Regions from separate parts of the Nisaea acidiphila genome, predicted to be linked through region 1. Evidence: riboswitches for the same ligand, from Rfam matches in the RefSeq annotation. Region 1 holds a riboswitch; each other region holds the start of a gene.
The links. Region 1 has a riboswitch for thiamine pyrophosphate ahead of NUH88_RS03505 (ABC transporter substrate-binding protein). Riboswitches for the same ligand answer to the same signal wherever they lie in the genome.

Region 1 (6,799 bases):
GCGAGACGACGCCGACCGCGTGGGCCTGCAACGCGCCGGCGAAACCGCCGAAAGCGGCACTCACAAGAAAGAAGCGGAAGCGGATCGCAGTCCCGTCAATCCCGAGCGCGGCGGCGGCCTTCGGGGCTTCGCGCAAGGTCTCGACCCGGAGACCGTTCCGTCCAGCAGTCAGGCGGCGCGAGAACAGGAGCACGATACCGACGCAGGTCCAGACGAGAAGCGTGAGCGGCAGGCCGAATTCGATCTGCATTCCGCCGAACGCCAAAGGCGGCACGCCGTAGAGCCCGTTTGCACCGCCGGTCACGTCCGTCCAGTTGGTCGCGGCCAGCACGGCGAGCTGGGCGATGCCGAGGGTGGCGAGGGCGAAATAGTGCGAAGAGAGCCGGAGAACGGGGACGGCGATGACGGCGGCCAGCAGAACCGGGAGCGCGGTTCCGGCAAGCAGGGTGAGTGGAAAGCCGAAATCGAGTTTGAGGGCCGTCAGGGCGGCGGCGTAGGCGCCAAGGCCGAAAAAACAGCCTTGCGCCAGCGAGAGTGCGCCGAGCCGTCCGAAGACGAGCTGGTAACCGATCGCGGCGATGGCATAGATCCCGGCACGCGCCAGGACGTCATGGGCATAGCCGCCCGCGAAGAAGACGGCGTAGATCGCAAGAGCGACAGCCCCGGCGAGCAGCAACTGGGAACGGCGGTCAGACACGGGAGCGGGTCCGTTCCGGCAGCAATCCTCCCGGCCGGAAGGCGAGCATGGCGAGCAGCATGGCATAGAGCAGTGCCTCGGCGGCGAGATAGGAGGTGAAAGCCGCGACCAAGGTCTCGAAGAGGCCGATCAGCAGAGCGCCGAGCACGGCGCCGTCGAGCCGGCCCCAGCCACCGATGGTGACCGCGATATAGGCCTTCAGCATGAAGAGCCCGCCGTCGTTCGGACTGACGAAGAACTGGTTCGAGAGCAACAGGCCCGCAGCCCCCGCGAGTGCGAGGGCGAGGGCGAAGGAAAGGGCGATCATTCGCGCCGGGCGGATGCCGATAGCCGCCGCCATTTCCGGGTCCTGCGCCACCGCCCGCATCCGCCGGCCGGTCTGTGTCTTGCCGAGAAAGAGGCCGGTTGCGGAGACGAGAATGGCCGCGCTCGCGAGAACGGCGAGCTGTTGCAGGGAGAGGGTAAGGCCGCCGAGCGCCGGGCCGTCGCCCGCGATCAGCGGCGGTCCCGCCCGCGGTGCGGCCCCGAATATGGCGTTGGCCAGATGCTGCAGGACCAGACCGATGGCGATGGTGCTGACGAAGACGGCGACCGGCGGCCGGTTCTTCAGCGGGAAATAGGCGAGATGGGCAAATCCGATCCCGAACAGGCCCATCAGCGCCATGACCAGAGGCAGGAGGAGCAGGCCGGGAATGCCCGCCGCGTCGCCAACGAACGGCGCCAGCGCGATGGAGAGAAAGCCGCCTGCCATGACCAGCTCGCCTTGCGCGAAGTTCACCGCGCCGACGGCATTGATGACGATGACGAAGCCGAGCGCGATCAGGGCATAGGCCGCGCCGAGGGCGAGGCCGTTCAGCAGAATCTGCGCGAGGGCGAGGCTGGTCATATCGGAAGCATGGCCGCGTCAGCGGATGCCGTCGACATTCTCGTAGCGCTTGGCGATGGCCGGAACCCGGCTGGCGCCATCATAGCAAACCACCACCGCGTCATGCGCCATATTGCCCTTGCCGTCCGACTTGTAGGTCATAGCGAGGCCGTCATAGCTGTTGCCGGCTAGCCAGGCGCGCACGTCGTCCGCGCTCTGTGCGCCGGCTTTTTTGGCCGCAATCAGCATCGCCGTCCCGTCATACTGCGCCAGTGCGAATGCGTCCGGCTCCGTGCCAAAGTGCTTGCGGTAGGCCGCCGTGAAGTCCGCGACCGGTCCGGACTGCTCGGAAACCGGCGAGGAGGCGCTTTCGGCGCAGACGCCCTTCAATTGTTCCGGATTCAGCAGTGCTGCCGTGGTCGGCTGATGCATGGCGGACCCGGCCACCACCGGCAGCGGATTACCGGTCTCCCGCGCCTGGCGGATGACGAGCGCGGTGGAGCCGGAATGCAGGTGCAGTAGCAGGATGTCGGGCTCTGCGGCCTGCATGCGGGTGAGCGCCGGAAGCATGTCCTTGACCGAGATGTCGATGCCTTCCTCGAAGACCAGCGGCGCGCCGAGCTCGGCGAGGGTTTTCTTCAAATGCGCCGCGCCGCTCTGCCCGTAGGCGGTCGTCTGGTAGAGCAGGGCGGGGCGTTTTGCGCCCAGTTCCTCGACCGCATATTTCGCATGCGCGACCTTGACCACGCTGTCGCCCGGGAAGAAGCGGAAGACGTTGCCGCTGCCGAGCTCCGTGATCTTCGCTGTGCCGGAAACGGTCAGCAGCGGCATGCCTGCCCGGTCCGCAACCGGAATCATCGCCAGCATCTGCGTCCCCAGCATGGAGGCTACGGCTGCGCTCGGCGCTCCGCCCAACGCGCGACGGAGAGCGGTGACTGCGCCTTCCGGCGAGGTGCCGGTGTCGGTCACTTCGGTTTCGAGACCGAGCTCTTTGCCGAGCATGTCGACGGCCATGACCGCACCGTTGCGCTGCGCCGTGCCTTCCAGCGAGAGGAAGCCGGTGATCGGCACCAGTACGGGCAGGGTCTCTGCGCGGGCGGTTCCGATGGCGGAAAAGATGAGGACGACGAGGGCGGTTTTCTTCAGGAACATTCCCGGCACTCCAATTGACCCGTTCGTTCGAACGGCGAAAGTCACGGCCGGGGAGAGAGGAGATTCAACGAACGGTCCGCTCGGCGGGTCCGGTGACGTCTCCCTGCGCCAGAATTACCTGGGTCAGGTTCGATGGGTATCCTCTCAGTTCCGGTACGACGCCCGAAACACCCCAGCATCACGATCAGTCCAACCTGCGGACCGGTTTCCGCTTTGTCAAGAACGGTACGACAAGACCCGGGATTGCTACCACCGGAACGAACGCCTCAGTTGGAGTTCGTCTCCATAAAGAATGGATATTCAAAAAAACAAAATCGAATTTCTTTCGATCTTAAGCAATTTCGTTAACTTTGGTGTCGCGTAAAAATTGTGGAGAGTGCGATTCTCACGCGTTAAGGGGTGCGCACGGTATGGCGCTTGCTTCAAGAAAGTCTTGGATCCGGAAATTCGGAGCGCTGATCAGGGAGCAGCTCGCGGGATATCGGCTCAAGAAAGTCGCGGAAGACCCCAACTGGCTTGAAAAGCGGATCATCCGCCTTGGCATCGCTCTCGCATTCGGATCTCTCGCTTTCGCGACCGACCTCTTCGGCTTGAAGGAGGTGAGCGCACGCTATTCCTACTGGGTCTACAACCTCTTTTCCGCTCCGTTCTATTCTTCCGTTCCGAAGGATCAAGAAGTCCCGCTTGTTCTGATCGACGACGCCGATCTGAAAGGGCAGGGCTGGAAATGGCCGGTTTCCTATGCCATTCACGCAAAGGTCCTCGAGCGAATTCTTCAGTTCGAGCCGCGCGCGGTTTTTGTCGATTTCCTCTTCGTCGACAGTCGAGATGACGCGAAGTTCCCGTGCCTGATCAAGACGCTGGAGCGATATAAAGACCCGGCGAAGCGTGTCGTGGATCGCTCGACAGAAGGCGGGGGGCGGGCCGGGTTAGACTGCGAAACGAGAGATCTGAGCGGTGTCTCCGGCAAACCCGTACCGGTCTTCGTTCCGGTCGAGGAGCGCCGCCGGCAAATCGAAGAGTTGCACGTGTTGACCCGGCCGGTCCTCACGAAGATTGATGTCAACGCGTTCCAGCAGGACAGCTACTTTCTCTACACAGGCAGTGCGTCAAAGTTCGGCAAACGCAGACATCTGTCGCCGGCATATGCCCTTTACAAAGACCGGTGCGCCCAATCGGGTGACTGTCTTGAGAGTTTTCATGGCGGCTCTTTCGACGACGCATTTGCCGAGCCCCTTCAGATCCAGTGGGGGCTCATTCGCTCTGACCGGAATCATTTTCTGACCTCCTGCAAATACGACCCGGATCCGAGCACTGAAAAGGACGGATCGGACCCGTCCGGCCTTTCATTCTTCGGACAAGTTTCGTCTACGATCCGAGGAGTTCTACCGCAGTCCGCGAATATTTTTCTCGATGTGGCGGCGACAACGCTCTCCGGAGGCATGAGCGAAGCGGCGGAGCCTTGTCCGCACATGCCGCTCATCTCGGTCTCGAATTTGCTGATGGAAGGGGTGCAGGGTGGGGTGGACTTCGAAAAGGAGCTGGGCGACCGGATCAAGGGCAAGGACGTCGTATACGGCCAGGCGCTCTCCGCCGTGTCGGCTTTCGTGCAGTCCCCGACCAATCCGCCAGTGTCTTCAGGCTATCGGCATGCAATGGCGCTTCAGAACCTCCACACGGCCGGGGCGGATTATCTGCGCTCCAAGATCACCGTGCCGTCGCCGTTCGAGCATCTGGGGCTACCGCCGTTCGTTTTTGCCTCCTCGACGGTTTCCTACGCCGTGTTCATCCTCTTCGCGGCGGTTCATTCCTATACTTCCTTCTCCACCACACACTTTCTCAAGTCGGGTGGCGATCCGATCCTTCGGCGTCTCGTTGTCCTCCTGACAGCGAATGGCGGTTACCTGAGTGCCCTGTTCGCGATCGCGGCACTGCAAATCTGGGCGTTCCGCCTGGCGCCGCTCAATCTGCTCGGCCTGTTTGGACTGATCGCCGTCGTGCGCGGCGCAACCGGCTCTTACTGGTTTTTCCTGCTCGAGAACAAATTGGTCCGCATCTATGCGCGTTCGCCGGACCGCCGAACCCTTCGCCAGACATTTGGAGACTCTCAATGACGATTTATCGCGTCTTGAGAAAGGCGTCCTTTGCCGTCGCCTTCCTCACCTTGAGCCTCAGCGCCGCGGCGGCTGAAAAAATGCCCTCCAGCGTATCGAAAATCATCCCGCCGGAGCTGAACCTGTTCAATCCGGAAACCTATGACCCGGTCAAGACCGTGCTGCGCGTCGACCTTGAAGGCACGAACATCGCCATCGAAAAAGTGGTCGAGGAGGGCGCCGGCTATGTGATCCGGATACCCGGTCAGGGCAAATATCTCATCTATGCGGAAGATGTTGAGACCAATCTGGATGCGGAATTTCAGCAGAAATGCCGAACCCAGGTTACGTCGGCGTCGGCCGCGGCGAGCGGTACCGGGCGCGGCTTCGGCGCAGGGTGCTCGCAATGAGGGCCGCGCTCCTGGCATGCGCCATTCTGTTCGGCATGGCCGGTGCGGCTCTGTCGAAAGAGGGAGAGATCTGGGTCGACGAGAATACCGGCGACCGATGGGTCAAGGTCCTGAAAAACGGAGAGGAGGATTGGGAACTGCTCGATCAGGAGTTACCGGACGACCGATTGATCCGCGTTTACAAGACCAAGTTCTCGCACGTGAATCTCGATCCTTCGGTACTCGTCGGCATGCGGACCGAGGATGAAATCGATGCTGTGAAGAATGGGAACGTATTCCTCGACAAGCCCGCTGCCGTGCGGTTTCTCGACAGCCTGCTGAATTCCTGTCTCGACAGGCTGGAGGCGGATTTGCCGCGGGTGCCGGTCAATATCAGGATCGCGCACCGGCCACGGGACGAGGGCGACGGTCTGGTGCTCGAGGCGCGGAAGAGCGGGCTCATTCTGGTCGATCCGCGGCTCTTCGTCAGGATCAAGGAGCCGCAGCACATTCTCTTCTTCATTGCGCATGAATATGCGCATGTGGTCATGCAGCATGACGCCGATCCCATCAAGGATGTGCAGGAGCAAATCCAGAAAGTGGACAATGGCGGTTTCCTGAGCACGGTCGGCAGTAATCTTTTCTCGGGCCTGAACTCCGTGAACAAGGCGCTCAGCATCGGAATGGATGGCGGGGACCGGATGAAGAATGCCGCGCTCCGCTTTCAGGAAGATCAAGCCGATATGCTGGGCGCGGATATCATGCGGGGCTGCGGCTATGGCGCCAATGATGTAACGGGCGCGCTCAAGTCCGTCAGCGCATGGGAGACCAAGGGAATGTCTTTCATGGCGGTCCGGCGGTCGATGGAGAATGCCGACCAGCGAATTGCGAAATCGGAGAAAGCGGAAGAAACGAATGCGGAGACCGCGTCCGAGTCGGCGACCTCCTTCGTCAGCTTCTTCACGGGCGGTGGATCGGACGACAAAAAGGACGGTGACAAGGAATCTTACGGTTTTGGGGGCGCGATGAAGGACAGCGTCGTGGCGCTGGAAGAGGAAACCCGCCATACGCACCGGTCGGGCGCCGCGCGCGGGCAATTCATGGTGAATTACTTCTCCGTTCATTATAAGCGCGCCGCGGCGAGTTCCGGGGCCAAGGCCAAGTTCGGGGCAAAGCCGAAGAAGAAAGGGCCGGACGCTGACGCGAAGCTCTATCGCAAGTTCATGGCGAGCGCGGAAGCAAAAAAGACGCTCAAGGAATTTACCGGGAAATAGACTTCTCCGGCGGGAGGCGGCAACGCCCCGCTGTTCCTGCTCGGAACGACAGCCCGCCCGAAGGAGACGCTTTCGGGAGCCGCCGCCCTCCGCCTATCATGCCGGCCAAATAAATGGATGAGGCGGAGGAGGCCCAAATGTCGAAATTGAAGCTCGCTGTCATTCCCGGGGACGGGATCGGCTGGGAAGTGATCCCGGAGGGCATCAAGGTGCTGGAGGCGGCGGGTGCGAAGTTCGGCATCGAGTACGAATTCACCGAGTTCGACTGGAGCTGCGAGCGCTATCACAAGACCGGCCAGATGATGCCGGAAGACGGCATCGAGCAGCTG
Region 2 (6,799 bases), 550 kb from region 1:
GAGAGCGGGCCGTCGGCCAGGGCGGTGAAAACTCCATGATGCAGCGCAGCGAAAAGCGCCTTCGAGCCCATGAACCCGAAGGCAATATCGGAAATCTCTTCCGCTTTCGTCAGCAACGCCATGACCTTCACCTCTCCCGTTTATCGTTCTTACGACATAAGTTATCCGATAACGACAGAAGAGGCAAAAGCACTGGGGATTTCCGAGGCTCTGGAAGGGGTTAGCGCGTTGCGGCGCAACAAAATCACGCCGCAACGCAACATGAAATGCGGCCTCAGCTCTCCCCAACCGGCATGTAAAGATCTCCGCCGGCGCGATATTTCTCCGCCATCGCCGCCATGCCCTCCTTCTGCGCCTCGCCGCGGATCTCGTGACTGATCCGCATGGAGCAGAATTTCGGCCCGCACATGGAGCAGAAATGCGCCAGCTTGTGCGCCTCCTTCGGCAGGGTCTGGTCATGGAAACTGCGCGCCGTTTCCGGGTCGAGGGAGAGGTTGAACTGGTCCTCCCAGCGGAACTCGAAACGGGCCCGGCTGAGGGCGTCGTCGCGCCGTTTCGCCGCCGGATGGCCCTTGGCGAGGTCGGCTGCATGGGCGGCGATCTTGTAGGTGATGACGCCGGTCTTCACGTCGTCCCGGTCGGGCAGGCCGAGATGCTCCTTCGGGGTGACGTAGCAAAGCATCGCGGTGCCGAACCAGCCGATCATCGCCGCCCCGATGCCGGAGGTGATGTGATCGTAGCCGGGCGCGATGTCGGTCGTGAGCGGGCCGAGTGTGTAGAACGGCGCCTCGCCGCAGACCTCGAGCTGCTTCGTCATGTTCTCCCGGATCTTGTGCATCGGGACGTGGCCCGGGCCCTCGATCATCACCTGGCAATCCTTCGCCCAGGCGATCTGCGTCAGCTCGCCGAGGGTCTCCAGCTCGGCGAACTGGGCGGCGTCGTTGGCATCCGCGATGGAGCCCGGACGCAGCCCGTCCCCGAGGGAGAAGGAAACGTCATAGGCGCGGGCGATGTCGCAGATCTCCCCGAAATGCTCGTAGAGGAAGCTCTCGCGGTGATGATGCAGGCACCATTTCGCCATGATCGAGCCGCCGCGGCTGACGATCCCGGTGACCCGGTCCACCGTAAGCGGCACGTGATGCAGGCGCAGGCCCGCATGGATGGTGAAATAGTCGACGCCCTGCTCCGCCTGCTCGACCAGCGTGTCGCGGTAAAGCTCCCAGGTCAGGTCCTCGGCCACGCCGCCAACCTTCTCCAGCGCCTGGTAGAGCGGCACGGTGCCGATCGGGACCGCCGAATTGCGGAGGATCCAGTCGCGGATATTGTGGATGTTCCGCCCGGTGGAGAGATCCATCACCGTGTCGGCGCCCCAGCGCGTGGCCCAGACCATCTTCTCGACCTCCTCCTCCATCGAGGAGGTGACCGCCGAGTTGCCGATATTGGCGTTGATCTTCACCAGAAAGTTCCGGCCGATCGCCATCGGCTCGCTCTCCGGGTGGTTGATGTTGGCCGGGATGATCGCCCGCCCGCGCGCCACCTCGTCGCGCACGAACTCGGGCGTGACGAAATCAGGGATCGAGGCGCCGAAACTCTCCCCATCACGCTCCAGGGACTCGCGCGCCAGCGCCTCCTTCGCGGCGGCACGGCCAAGATTTTCGCGGATCGCGACGAACTCCATCTCGGGCGTCACGATCCCGGCCCGCGCATAGGCGAGCTGGGTCACCGCCTTGCCGCCGGTGGCCCGGCGCGGCGCATAACGGACCGGGAATTCCGGTGTCAGCCGGGTTCCCTCGGCGAAACCGTTATCCATCGCCTGCACGCGGCGCCCGTCATAGCCCTCTGTATCCCCGCGCACCGCGATCCAGTCCTCGCGCAGCCTAGGCAGACCTTTTGCGATCTCGATATCCGTCGCCGGGTCGCTGTAGGGGCCGGACGAGTCATAGACCGTCAGCGGCGGCTCGCCGGCACTCGGATGGACCGCGATTTCGCGCATCGGCACACGGATATCGGGATGCAGCGTGCCGGGCACGTGGATCTTGCGGGACGCGGGCAGCGCACCGGTGGTCACTTTCGGATGGATGGCATTCATGGGCTCGGAGCCTCCTCAGCTCGCTCGGGCGTTGGAGACCCAGTTCGCGGAGTGAGGGGCTTTGGCTTCGGGTGTTTCGAGGGTCTGCCCCTGTCCGTCCGCACTCATGCAAGAGTGCCCCGAAGCGCGCACCGTCCCTACGCCAGTATGAACTGGATCAGGTTCGTCGGGTCATTGCGCTGCTCCGGAGAGCCAGCAATATCTCAGCCCCTTGTCGGGACCCCCCGGGTGATAAGGCGATGATGGGAGGCGGCACGGCGCTTTGTCAATCCGTACCCCGGACAGGAAAAAGGGCGGCCGCAAATGCGGCCGCCCATCAGGCTGTTGAATGTTCCGTCCGCGTCAGCCGCGGATGCCCGCGAGGAAACGCTGGATCTCGGCCTTGAGCTGCTCCGATTTCTCGGAGAGCGCCACGGACTCGGTCTCGATCCGGTGGGCCAGATCGCCGGTCGTCTGGGTCGCGCCGGAGACCTCCTGGATATTACCCGTCACCTGCGTGGTGCCGGCCGAGGCCTCTTCCACGTTTCGGGCGATTTCCTGGGTCGCGGCGGTCTGCTGCTCGACCGCGGCGGCGATGGCGGCAGCGATCGAGTCCACCTGCTCGATGGTCTGGGTGATGGCGCCGATGGCGGTCACCGATTCCTGCGTCGAGGACTGGATGCCCTGGATCTGCGCCGAGATCTCCTCGGTCGCGCTCGCCGTCTGGCTCGCCAGGTTCTTCACCTCGGAGGCCACGACCGCGAAGCCCTTGCCCGCCTCGCCGGCCCGCGCCGCCTCGATGGTGGCGTTAAGGGCCAGCAGGTTGGTCTGCTCCGCGATGTCGGTGATGAGACCGACCACCTCGCCGATCTTCTGCGCCGCCTCGGCAAGCCCCTGGACCTTGTTGTTGGTCTCCGCCGCCTCGCGGACCGCGCCGGACGCGACATTTGAGGCCTGCGCGACCTGACGGCCGATCTCGGTGATGGAGGCGCTCAACTCCTCCGTCGCCGAGGCAACGGTCTGGATATTGCGGGAAGCGTCCTCGGAAGCGGTGACGACGATCCCGGCCTTCGCCTTGCTGTCCTCGGCGGTGCTGGACATCTCCCGGGCGGAGCGGCTGAATTCCTGCAGCGCGCCGGAAACCTGATCGACCGTGCCGCCGACCGATGCCTCGAACTCTTCCGCCGTGCGGCTCATCATCTGCCGCTTCTCGGCTTCGGAGCGTTGCTCGTCCTGCACCCGCTGCTCGGCGATGCGCTGGGTCTCGAGAGAAGCGGATTTGAACATCTCCACCGCCTTTGCGAGGTCCCCGATATCGTCCTTGCGGTCGAGATAGGGCACGGCGACGTCAAGCTCGTTGGAGGAGAGGCGCTGGATCACGCCGCGCAGGACCGGGAACGGCTTCATAAGGCGTCCGATCAGCAGAACGGAAATCGCGACGGCGATCACCGCCAGCACGGCCATGACGCTGAGCAGGCTAACCCTCAGTTCCTTTTCGATCTGCTCGATCGCGCTACGCCCAACGCCGACATAAAGAATTCCGACGACCTTGGTCTTGTCTTCGGCGGAGAAGATCGGCTGATAGAGCGTGAAATATTCCTTGCCGAGAATGGTCGCGAGGCCGCGATAGGTCTCACCCTTCATGATCACCGAATAGACCTTGCCGGTCTTGCCGAGCGGCGTGCCTATGGCGCGGCTGCCGTCATTCTTTTTGATGTTGGTGGTGCGGCGCCAGAAATCCTCGCTCTCCGGATCCCAGGCGAAGATGGTTGCCGTCTCGCCGGTCGCGAGTCCGACATCATCGATCGCAGCATGTTCCTCGAAAGCCGGGATCAGGCCTTTCCAGGATACTTCCAAGCTGTCGCTCTTGCGCTCCACGACGAGGTCCGGGTAGCGGTCGCCGAGCATGAGCGCCGCCGTCCGGTAATTACCGGCCTGAGCCGAGGATGCACGGCCTTGAACATAGTCGCCGATCACGAAGATCGCGGATGCGGCGGTGGCCAGCATCGCAACCACGACGAGAACAACCGAGACCGCAGTTACCTTGTTGCGCACGCTGATACTTGAGAACGTCATCTATCTGCCTTTTGCAAGAGAGCCGAAGCTTCTATCACACCGAATTGGCGAGCAAACTAGACGATCAATATTAACCAATAATTACCAAATCTTGCTCGATGCGTTGATTTTGCAGGCCAAATTAACCATAAATTAATTGTGTTAATTTGACGCCGGGGGCTTCAATCTGCCCGCAGGCGCGCCGCGATGTTATTGCTCGGGCGCTATGGGCCACGGCTCGAAACCGTAGAGTTCCTCGGGGTTGCGCAGCAGAATGCGCGTCCGCGTCTCTTTCGACGGTGCCCAGTCGGCGAGCAGATCGAGCAGGACCGCAGCCCCGCTCCTCTCTTGTTCGTCTTCCCGGGCCGGGGCTCCGTCGGCATTCGGCCAGCCGCTGCCCCAGAGCATCCGCTCCGGCGCCCAGTCGACGAGTGCGCGCGCAATCTCGCCGACTTCCGTATCGCCTGCATCGCCGGTCTTCGAGATCCGGTAGGGACATGCGAGCTTCACCCAGAGACGTCCCCGGTCGATGAGACGCCGCAGTGCCCGGAAGCCGGGCTGGGTCAGGCTTCGGGAAAAGCGGAACCCGCCGCAATCCGACAGGATCGTCTCGCCGGGCCAGCCGCGGATCGTCTGCTCCAGTTCATGCAGGTCCGATCCGTCGAGCGCGATCTCCCGGTTCCAGCCGGTCAGGTCATGGGTCCGCCGGACATGGCGGTCGAGATCGTCCCAGGAACAGGTCTCGCGCCCCCGCAGCATGGTCAGTTTCAGCCCGCCAATCCCCGCTTCGGCCAGATCCGCCAAACGCGCCGGATCCTCCCCCGACCCGAGTCCGGCGAAGACGCGCACGCAATCCTCGACGAGGTCACCGCGCGAGACCGCGAGCGCATCCCTCGCCTTCAGCAGCAGATCGGTATCGCCCCCTCCCTCGGGCGGCAGCAGAACAAGCCGGTCGAGACCGAGCTCTTCCTGAACCTCGCGATAGGCATGCGGCGGATGCTCCGGCTGGCCCGCCGGAGCCGCCTCGCCATCAAGGCTGGTGACCGAGACCGCGCAATCGACGGCCCCCGGCGGCGGTGCGACCCGCGCTTTTTCATCCGCGTCCGCGCGCAGTTCGCCGAGAAAACTTTCAAACGACATGACGGCCTCAGAAGAGTTGAAACGCGCCGGTTTCGCGGTAGCGCCGGAAGTAATCCAGCGTCAGCCGATGCGAGGGCAGCATCTCCGGCAGGTCGTCCAGACCGAACCAGTCGAGCGCAAGGGTCTCCTCCCCGTCCGCATGCAGCTCGCCTTCCCATTTCCGGGCGACGAAGTCGAGGCCGAAACCCTGGATCATGTCCCCGTTCGGATAGGTCAGCGTGTTGCTGTCCGGATCCGAGGCATGGCCCCAGGGCACCGGGTCCAGAACGGTCAGCCCGGTTTCCTCGGCAACCTCGCGAACCAGCGTGGTCGCCACACTCTCTCCGGCCTCGCAGAAGCCGGCAGGCAGGCCCCAGACATGCATGTCGCCGCGCAGCTGCAGCAGCACGCGTCCCGCCTCGTCCTCGATCACGCAGCGCGCGCCCGGCATCAGCACCAGCCGGTTGCCGATCAGCTTGCGCAGCTGGCCGAGATAGCTCTGCTCGAAATCCTCGCTCACGGGCGGCTGGCCCCGCCGCTCACATTACCGCGCCGATCTGCCACGGAATGAACTCGTGATCGCCGATCCCGAGCCGCTCGCTCTTGGTCTTCTCGCCGGAGGCGACACGGAGCACCTGCTCGAAGATCTGCGTGCCCATCTCCTCGATCGAGACGCCCTGGTCCATCACCGGGCCGCAATTGATATCCATATCCTCGGACATGCGGTCGTACATGGCGGAATTGGTCGCGAGTTTCATCGAGGGAGCGGGCTTGCAGCCGTAACAGGAGCCGCGCCCGGTGGTGAAGGCGACAACGTTGCTGCCGCTCGCCACCTGTCCGGTGATCGACGCCGGATCGTAGCCGGGGCTGTCCATGAAGACGAAGCCCTTGGTGTCGATCTTCTCGCCGTACTTGTAGACCCCGGTGAGGTTCGTGGTCCCGCCCTTGGCGGTTGCGCCGAGGCTCTTCTCGAGAATGGTCGTCAGCCCGCCCGCCTTGTTGCCGGGAGACGGATTATTGTTCATCTCGCCGCCGTTGCGCGCGCAGTACTCTTCCCACCACTTGATGCGCTCGACCAGTTTCTCGCCGACCTCCTTGCTGACGGCGCGGCGAGTCAGCAGGTGCTCGGCACCGTAGATCTCCGGCGTCTCCGCCAGCACCGCGGTGCCGCCGTGGCGCACCAGCAGGTCGGCCGCGTAGCCGAGCGCCGGGTTCGCAGTCATTCCGGAATAGGCGTCCGAGCCGCCGCATTGCAGCGCCAGGGTCAGTTCCGACGCCGGACAGGTCTCGCGCCGGCTCTGGTTGGCGAGCGGTAGCATCTCCTCGATCAGGGAGAGCCCCTTCTCGATGGTCTTCCGGGTCCCGCCGGTTTCCTGCAAGGTCATGGTGCGCAGGCGCGGGCCGCGTTCGAGCTGGTTTGCTTCCAGCAGGAAGTCGATCTGGTTCACCTCGCAACCCAGGCCGACCATGATAATGCCGGCGAAGTTCGGATGCCCGGCGAAGCCCCAGAGCACACGCTGCAGGTTCGCATAACCCTCGCCCGTATCGGCCATGCCG
Region 3 (6,799 bases), 790 kb from region 1:
AAGAATTTCAGGATCGCGATGGTGCCGACGAAATTCATCAGAGCATAGAGCAGGGCGATATCGAGAAAGTCCGGGCGCCCGCCGATGAAGCCGAGCACCGCGATCAGTAGAACCGTCTTGGTGCCGAAGCTGTTGCCGGCGAGCACGCGGTCATAGAGGGTCGGTCCCATCAAGCCGCGCGCGAGAGCCATCAGCATGGGAATGATCAGGCCGGCTGCGGCTGCGGCAAACATCATCGGATCCTGGCCTCCACGGCCGTTATGCGGTCATCCATGTCGCTTTGCAGCAGTCCCTCGGCCATTTCGTTAGTGATCGCATGTACGAGGATTTCGTCATCCTCGATATCGACGGTTACTGTGCCAGGAGTGAGCGTGATTGAATTCGCAAAAGTAGCGATGCCGACATCGGTCTTCTGCGTGGCTTTCACCCGCACCATTCGAGGCGATATCTCCAGCTTCGTAGAGAGCACGATTTTTGCGACGTCGATATTCGCCTTGCCGATTTCCTTGGCGAGCCAGATCCAGTACCGAATCAGGCGAGGACGAAGATTGATGGAAACCGGATTGCCGTCGATCCGGTCCATGCGCAGGGCGAGAAAGACTGTAAGGACCACCGAGGCTACGCCAAAGCCAAGGACCAGTTTATGGTCCAGGCTTACGGAGCCGGATAGCAGCATCCAGAAGGCGGCGAGGCTCACCCCAAGACTTATGATGTGCCCCATCGATGCGCCCCCCCTTGAGCAACCCAACCAGACTCGTTTGCCTCGCTTGGCGTGCTCTGGTGTACCAGGAACCAATCCGACAGTAAGGCAATGATGTCAATATAATGACGACATTTCTGGGAGAAAGGTGTTTATCGGATAGCAGAGTCGGAAACGAAAAAAACCGGCTTAATCAAGCATGTGGCACCCGGTAGTGGGAGGAATGAAAAATGACATGGCTTCTGGAGAACGCGGCGCTGCGACCGGCCGGCGATCGGCTGGCGGCCCTTTGGGAGCGCCCCGGGATTCTTCGCATTCCCGGTGCGCACGACCCGTTTTCCGCAGTTGTCGCCAGAGATACCGGATTCGAGACACTCTATCTCTCGGGCGGAGCCCTCTCGGCCAGTCTTGCGCTCCCGGACCTGGGTATGATGACGATGGAAGAACTCATAGGGCAGGTCCGCGGTATAGTTCGTGCTTCCCGTTTGCCGCTCGTGGTCGATGGTGACACCGGATACGGCGAGGCGCTGAACGTGATGCGTCTCTGCCGGGAGTTGGAAGAGGCAGGTGCCGCAGCGGTCCAGCTCGAGGACCAGGTGCTGCCGAAGAAATGCGGGCATCTGTCCGACAAACTCTTGAACGATACGGACTCAATGTGCGCGAAGATCGCCGCTGCTCGAAAGGCGCGGCGGTCGCTTCGTATCATTGCACGGACCGATGCCATGGCATCGGAAGGGCTTGAAGCGGCGATCGCGCGCGCGCAGTCCTACGTTGCGGCCGGTGCCGATGCGATCTTTCCCGAAGCTCTGACCGACGAGGGGCATTTCAGGGCATTCGCGGAGGCTCTGGACGTACCGTTGCTCGCCAATATGACGGAGTTTGGGAAGACGCCCTATTACACGGCCGAACAGTTCGAGGCTTGGGGGTTCAAGATGGTGATCTGGCCGGTCACGTCGATGCGCGCCGCCGCCGGGATTGTTCGGGACTTGTATGCCCATCTCGCGGAGTTTGGTGGCCAAGAGGGATTCCTCGATCGGCTGATGGCACGGAAGGACATCTACAAACATATCGGTTACGCGGATTACGAGTCGCTCGATGGAAGCATCGCGGCAAGTGTCGTGCCCGAGGTGGATTGAGTTTTTGCTGTTTTCCGCCAGAAAATTGTCTCCATGACAAGTTTTGCGTGGTAGCTCCTGCATAAATAGGTCAGAAATGCTGTCCTGTTTTGTTGCTCAAGGAGTCTGCAGAATGAAACAAATATTCTTCTATCGCGGTGAATGGCTATCAAACGAACCGATGGTCAGCGGTCCGCTTCAGATTTCGTTCTGGTCCGGAAGCTCGGTCTTCGACGGGGCGAGGGCCATCAAGGGAGCACTTCCGGATATCGGCTTGCATGCGCAACGCGTGGTCCGCTCGGCAAAGGCGATGTTGCTCAATCCGGGGCTGGAAGCGAAGGAGATCGAGAGTCTCTGCCGTGACGCCGCCGCACGTCTACCGGCAGACCGGGACTATTACATCCGGCCAATGTTCTACTCGACGGGCCAGGGCGTTGCCCCGGAAGGGAACGACACGGAGTTCGTGCTTGCCGTCTTCGAGGCGCCGTTGCCGGATCCTATTGCAGGAGGTGCCTGCCTCTCGAGCTTCCGGCGCTGCGCGGTCGACCAAGGGCCTACGAACGCAAAGGCGGGCTGCCTCTATCCGAACGGGCAACGGGCGCTCTTGGAAGCGCGCGACCGGGGCTTCGACCTGCCTGTTCTTCTCGATCCGAATGGAAACGTCGCGGAATTCTCGACGGCGAACATCTGGATCGTGAAGGACGGTGTCGCGAAGACGCCGGCGGCGAATGGAACGTTCCTCTCAGGCATCACGCGCCGCCGTCTGATCAGGCTCCTGACGCAAGACGGCATTCCGGTCGAGGAAGCGGTGCTGTCGCCAGAGGATCTCGCGACAGCGGAAGAGATCATCGTCTGCGGCAATTTCGGGAAAATTCAGGCGATCGACCGCTTCGAGGACCGGATGCTGACCCCGGGACCGGTCTTCGAGCGGGCACGTGCGCTCTATATGCAGTTCGTGGAGAGCGAGCGGCAGGTGCCTGCCGCCGCCGAATGATTTATGGCCCCGCGCGTCCCGTACCGGACGCGCGGGGAAATGGATCGCTATTGCAGTTCGGTCGCGTAGGCGGTGACGTCGGTCGGTTTCGTCACAAGACCGGTCTCCCGCATGAAGGCTTCGAAGCGGCGATAGCGCCCGCTATCCAAGGCCGCCGGGCGGAGTGCGAAGCGGGGCAGGGTGTCGCGCCAGGCACGCTTGTTCAACTCGTCGTCCAGGTCCTTGCGGCCGTCGATAAAGGCCTCCCAAGCCTCTCCCGGATGGTTCACGAGATATTGCGTCGCCTTTTCCACCGCAGCAAGAAAGCGCTTGAGGCGCTGGTCTGAGAGACTATCCCGGTGCGCGACATAGATCAGCTCGTCATAGGGCGGCACGCCTTCCTCCTCGACGAAGAAGGCCCGGCCCGGCTGGCCGACAATGTCCATCTGGTTGAGTTCGAAATTGCGGAATGCGCCGATCACCGCATCGACCTGGCCTGAAATGATCGATGGCGAGAGCGAGAAATTGACGTTCACCAGCTCGACGTCCGAAAGCGCGAGACCGTGCTTTTTCAGCATGGCGCCGAGCAACGCATCCTCGAACCCTCCGACGGAGAATCCGACCTTGCGGCCCTTCAGGTCCGCGATGGTCTTCACCGGGCCGTCCTTAAGCGCCACCAGGGTGTTGAGCGGAGTCGCCACCAGGGTTCCGAAACGCACCAGCGGGAGGCCTTCGGCGGCCTGGATGTGCAGCTGCGGCTGATAGGAAACGGCAATGTCCGCCTTCTTAGCCGCGACCAGTTTCGGCGGGTCGTTCGGATCGGCGGGTGCGATCAACTCCACCTCGAGACCCTCCGCGGCAAAGAAGCCTTTGTTCTCGGCCACTATCAGCGGGCCGTGATCCGGATTGACGAACCAGTCGAGCAGGACCGTCAGCTTATCCGCGGCTCTGACGGGGGCCGATCCCAGGACAAGAAGCGCGACGAGGAGCGCGGCGGTGCGGGTGAACATTCAGTTTCCTCCAGTTCAGTTATAGGCGGTATCTGCGGCCGGCCGGGCTTCGCCGGCCTGCCAGGGCATCGCGGCCCTCAACAGGACATCGACCCCGTAGTAGAGCGACAGGGCGAGGATCGAGAGGGTAAAGAGTGCGGCGAACATCAGGTCGATCTGAAGCCGCGCATTGGCGTGCAACATCAGGTAGCCGAGCCCCGAGCTGGAGCCGACCCACTCTCCGACCACGGCGCCGATCGGCGCGACCGCCGTCGCCACCCTGAGGCCCGAGGCGAAGGCGGGAAGGGCTGCCGGAAGGCGGACATGAAGCAGCAGGTCGAGACGCCCCGCGCCGAGCGTGCGGGCGCAGTCGATGAAGAGCGGGTCGGTTCGGCGCAGCCCATCGAACATTGCGGCGGTGACGGGGAAGAAAATGATCAGGGCCGCCATAGCCACCTTGGAGGCCATTCCGTAGCCGAGCCAGAGCACGAGCACCGGCGCCAGCGCGAAGACCGGCACGGCTTGGCTGATGACAAGTACCGGAAGCAGCCATGGCCTGACCCGCGCCGACCAGCTCAGTGAGAGCGCCGCCGCGGCACCGAAGAGCGTACCGATGCCGAGCCCAAGGAGAATCTCGGCAAGCGTCGTTGCGGCGTGCGGCAGAATGAGGTGGGAACTCTGCCAGAGAGCTTCGGCGACGAGTGCCGGTCCCGGGAGGATGTAGGGCGGCGTGCCGCTGAGGCTGACGACGCCCTGCCAGAGCATCAGCAGTCCGGCCGCGATTACGATGGCGCGGATCATCGCCATGTCGTGGACCGACTGGGATACCGATATGCTGAAACGTGCGGCCTAACGCCGATGGACATCTGGCTCTCCCTCCGCCGGCATTACCCGGATCAGGTTAAGGGTCGTTCCTTATGGAACCTCTCAGCCGCCGGTGCGGCTCCCCTGAACGGACCCGATAATGAGTGAGCTTTTCCGACATGGCAAGCGGGTGAAGCGCGCGCCTCTGGATGAGGGAACGAAAGCGCGCTACCTAAGATAACCAGTACCGATTTTCTCGCGGAGGTCATGTGAGCGACGCCGGACCGGCCATAGGACTGGATGCACTTGAAGCGCGGGTCCGCGACGATCTGAGGATCATTTCCTACCCTGACGGAAACTGGGTTCCGGAGCGGCGCGGACCGGACGGACGCCCGGTGCTTGATGTCCTGGTGATCGGCGGCGAGCAGGGCGGCCTCGCGATTGCCCATGCATTGAAGCGGGCGCGTATCGACCGCGTGCGGATCGTCGACCGCGCGCCGGAAGGCCTGGAAGGTCCGTGGATGACCTACGCCCGGATGCCGACGCTGCGATCTCCGAAGGAGGTGAACGGGCCGGACCTGGATATCCCGTCCCTGTCCTTCCGCGCATGGTTCGTTGCCCAGCACGGCGAGGCGGAGTGGTCGGCGCTCAACAAGATTGCGAAAGAGGACTGGGCCTCATATCTCCTCTGGCTGAGGCGGGCGCTTGATATCCGTATTGAAAACGGGATCTCGGCGGAACGGATCTCGCCGTCGGATTTTGGTGATCTGGTTGCAGCGGAACTCGTGGATATGGCCTCCGGCGCAAGGGAATCCGTGCTCGCGCGCAAGATCGTCGTCGCGACCGGTATCGAGACGCCCGGCAAATGGTGGACGCCGGAAGAGGTCGCGGCGCTTGACAGAAGCTATTGGGCACACGCCTCCGCGAACATCGATTTCGAGAGCTTGAAAGGACGTCGGGTCGCTGTACTGGGCGCCGGCGCATCCGCATTCGACAATGCGGCCATGGCTCTGGAGGCGGGCGCGGCGCGGGTCACCGTCTGCTGCCGGCGTGAGGATCTTCAGAGGGTGCAGCCCTTTAAATGGCTGTCGTTTCCCGGATTCCTCGGGCATTTCGCCGAGCTTGACGATTCCTGGCGCTGGCGCTTCATGAACCACCTTCTGACACTGCGCGAAGCATTCCCGCGTGAAACCTGGGAAAGGGTGGCGAAGCACGAGGCGTTCGAGCTGTTGACGGGGGCGCCGTGGCTCTCCTGCCGCGCTGCGGGCGGCGGGGTTGAGATCGAGACGCCGGGACAGACCTTCGAGGCCGACTACCTGATCGTCGGTACCGGCTTCGACATCGACCTTCCCGCGCTTCCCGAATTTTCCGATATCGCGGCGAATGCGGCGCTCTGGCGCGACCGTTTCCATCCGCCGGCGTCCGAGGAAAACCCGAGACTGGGGCGTTACCCTTATCTCGATTCCACGTTTGCCTTTCAGGAACGCGTCCCCGGCACTGCGCCGTGGCTCAGCCATGTGCGGCTTTTCACCTTCGGCGCGACCGTCAGCTTCGGCCCCTCCGGTTCTTCGATCAATGCGATGAAATTCGCTGTGCCGCGGCTCGTCTCCGGCATTGTGAGGGATCTCTTCACGGAGGATGTGGAGCAGCACTGGGACAGCCTGAAGGACTATAATCTGCCTGAGTTTCTGCTTCCCGGCGAAAATGGGGAAGCTGCACCTCAGCAGCCTGTCATCGGCAGGACCGCATGAGCGCCGAGGTTTCGCAATTCGACCCGCCGTCGAGTGCGCGGATCCCGGCGTCGTTCCCGGACCGGCCGTTCATGATCGGCAGCGAGATCTATCGCCGTTCGCGATACGGCGTGAAACACCCGCTGTCGATCCAGCGCGTGACCCCGGTCATGGACCTGGCTCGCGCCCTTGGCCTGGTGGGCGAGGACCGCTTCGTCGACAGTCCCATGGCAACGCCGGAAGAGCTCTCCCGGTTTCATGCGCCGGATTATGTTGCCGCCATTATGCGGGCCGAGAGGGACAGGCAAGTCAGCGACGCGGTGAAGGAGAAATACAATATCGGCCGGGCCGGCAACCCGGTCTTTCCGGAAATTTTCAGCCGGCCGGCAACCGCCGCCGGCGCTTCCCTTCTGGCCGGCCGGACTCTGGCGGGTGTCGAGCGTGGGATCATCCATTCACTTGCCGGCGGCACCCATCATGGGCGGCCT

Region 2: linked by a shared signal. The riboswitch ahead of thiC (phosphomethylpyrimidine synthase ThiC) and the one ahead of NUH88_RS03505 (ABC transporter substrate-binding protein) in region 1 are both predicted to bind thiamine pyrophosphate.
Region 3: linked by a shared signal. The riboswitch ahead of NUH88_RS21950 (ABC transporter permease) and the one ahead of NUH88_RS03505 (ABC transporter substrate-binding protein) in region 1 are both predicted to bind thiamine pyrophosphate.

Annotation. Positions count from the first base shown of each region.
Region 1 is NZ_CP102480.1:726,398-733,196, reverse strand. It holds gene NUH88_RS03515 (branched-chain amino acid ABC transporter ATP-binding protein/permease) at 1-697, opposite strand, end outside; gene NUH88_RS03510 (branched-chain amino acid ABC transporter permease) at 690-1,583, opposite strand; gene NUH88_RS03505 (ABC transporter substrate-binding protein) at 1,602-2,714, opposite strand; TPP riboswitch at 2,797-2,899, opposite strand; gene NUH88_RS03500 (CHASE2 domain-containing protein) at 3,125-4,828, shown strand; gene NUH88_RS03495 (hypothetical protein) at 4,825-5,217, shown strand; gene NUH88_RS03490 (M48 family metalloprotease) at 5,214-6,470, shown strand; gene NUH88_RS03485 (tartrate dehydrogenase) at 6,608-6,799, shown strand, end outside.
Region 2 is NZ_CP102480.1:1,279,459-1,286,257, forward strand. It holds gene NUH88_RS05915 (methyltransferase) at 1-122, opposite strand, end outside; gene thiC (phosphomethylpyrimidine synthase ThiC) at 275-2,089, opposite strand; TPP riboswitch at 2,206-2,326, opposite strand; gene NUH88_RS05925 (methyl-accepting chemotaxis protein) at 2,432-4,144, opposite strand; gene NUH88_RS05930 (amidohydrolase family protein) at 4,334-5,263, opposite strand; gene NUH88_RS05935 (NUDIX domain-containing protein) at 5,271-5,762, opposite strand; gene NUH88_RS05940 (UxaA family hydrolase) at 5,782-6,799, opposite strand, start outside.
Region 3 is NZ_CP102480.1:4,681,477-4,688,275, forward strand. It holds gene NUH88_RS21925 (MrpF/PhaF family protein) at 1-236, opposite strand, end outside; gene NUH88_RS21930 (Na+/H+ antiporter subunit E) at 233-721, opposite strand; gene prpB (methylisocitrate lyase) at 931-1,836, shown strand; gene NUH88_RS21940 (branched-chain amino acid aminotransferase) at 1,949-2,809, shown strand; gene NUH88_RS21945 (ABC transporter substrate-binding protein) at 2,857-3,798, opposite strand; gene NUH88_RS21950 (ABC transporter permease) at 3,814-4,584, opposite strand; TPP riboswitch at 4,634-4,737, opposite strand; gene NUH88_RS21955 (NAD(P)-binding domain-containing protein) at 4,851-6,332, shown strand; gene NUH88_RS21960 (acetoin utilization protein AcuC) at 6,329-6,799, shown strand, end outside.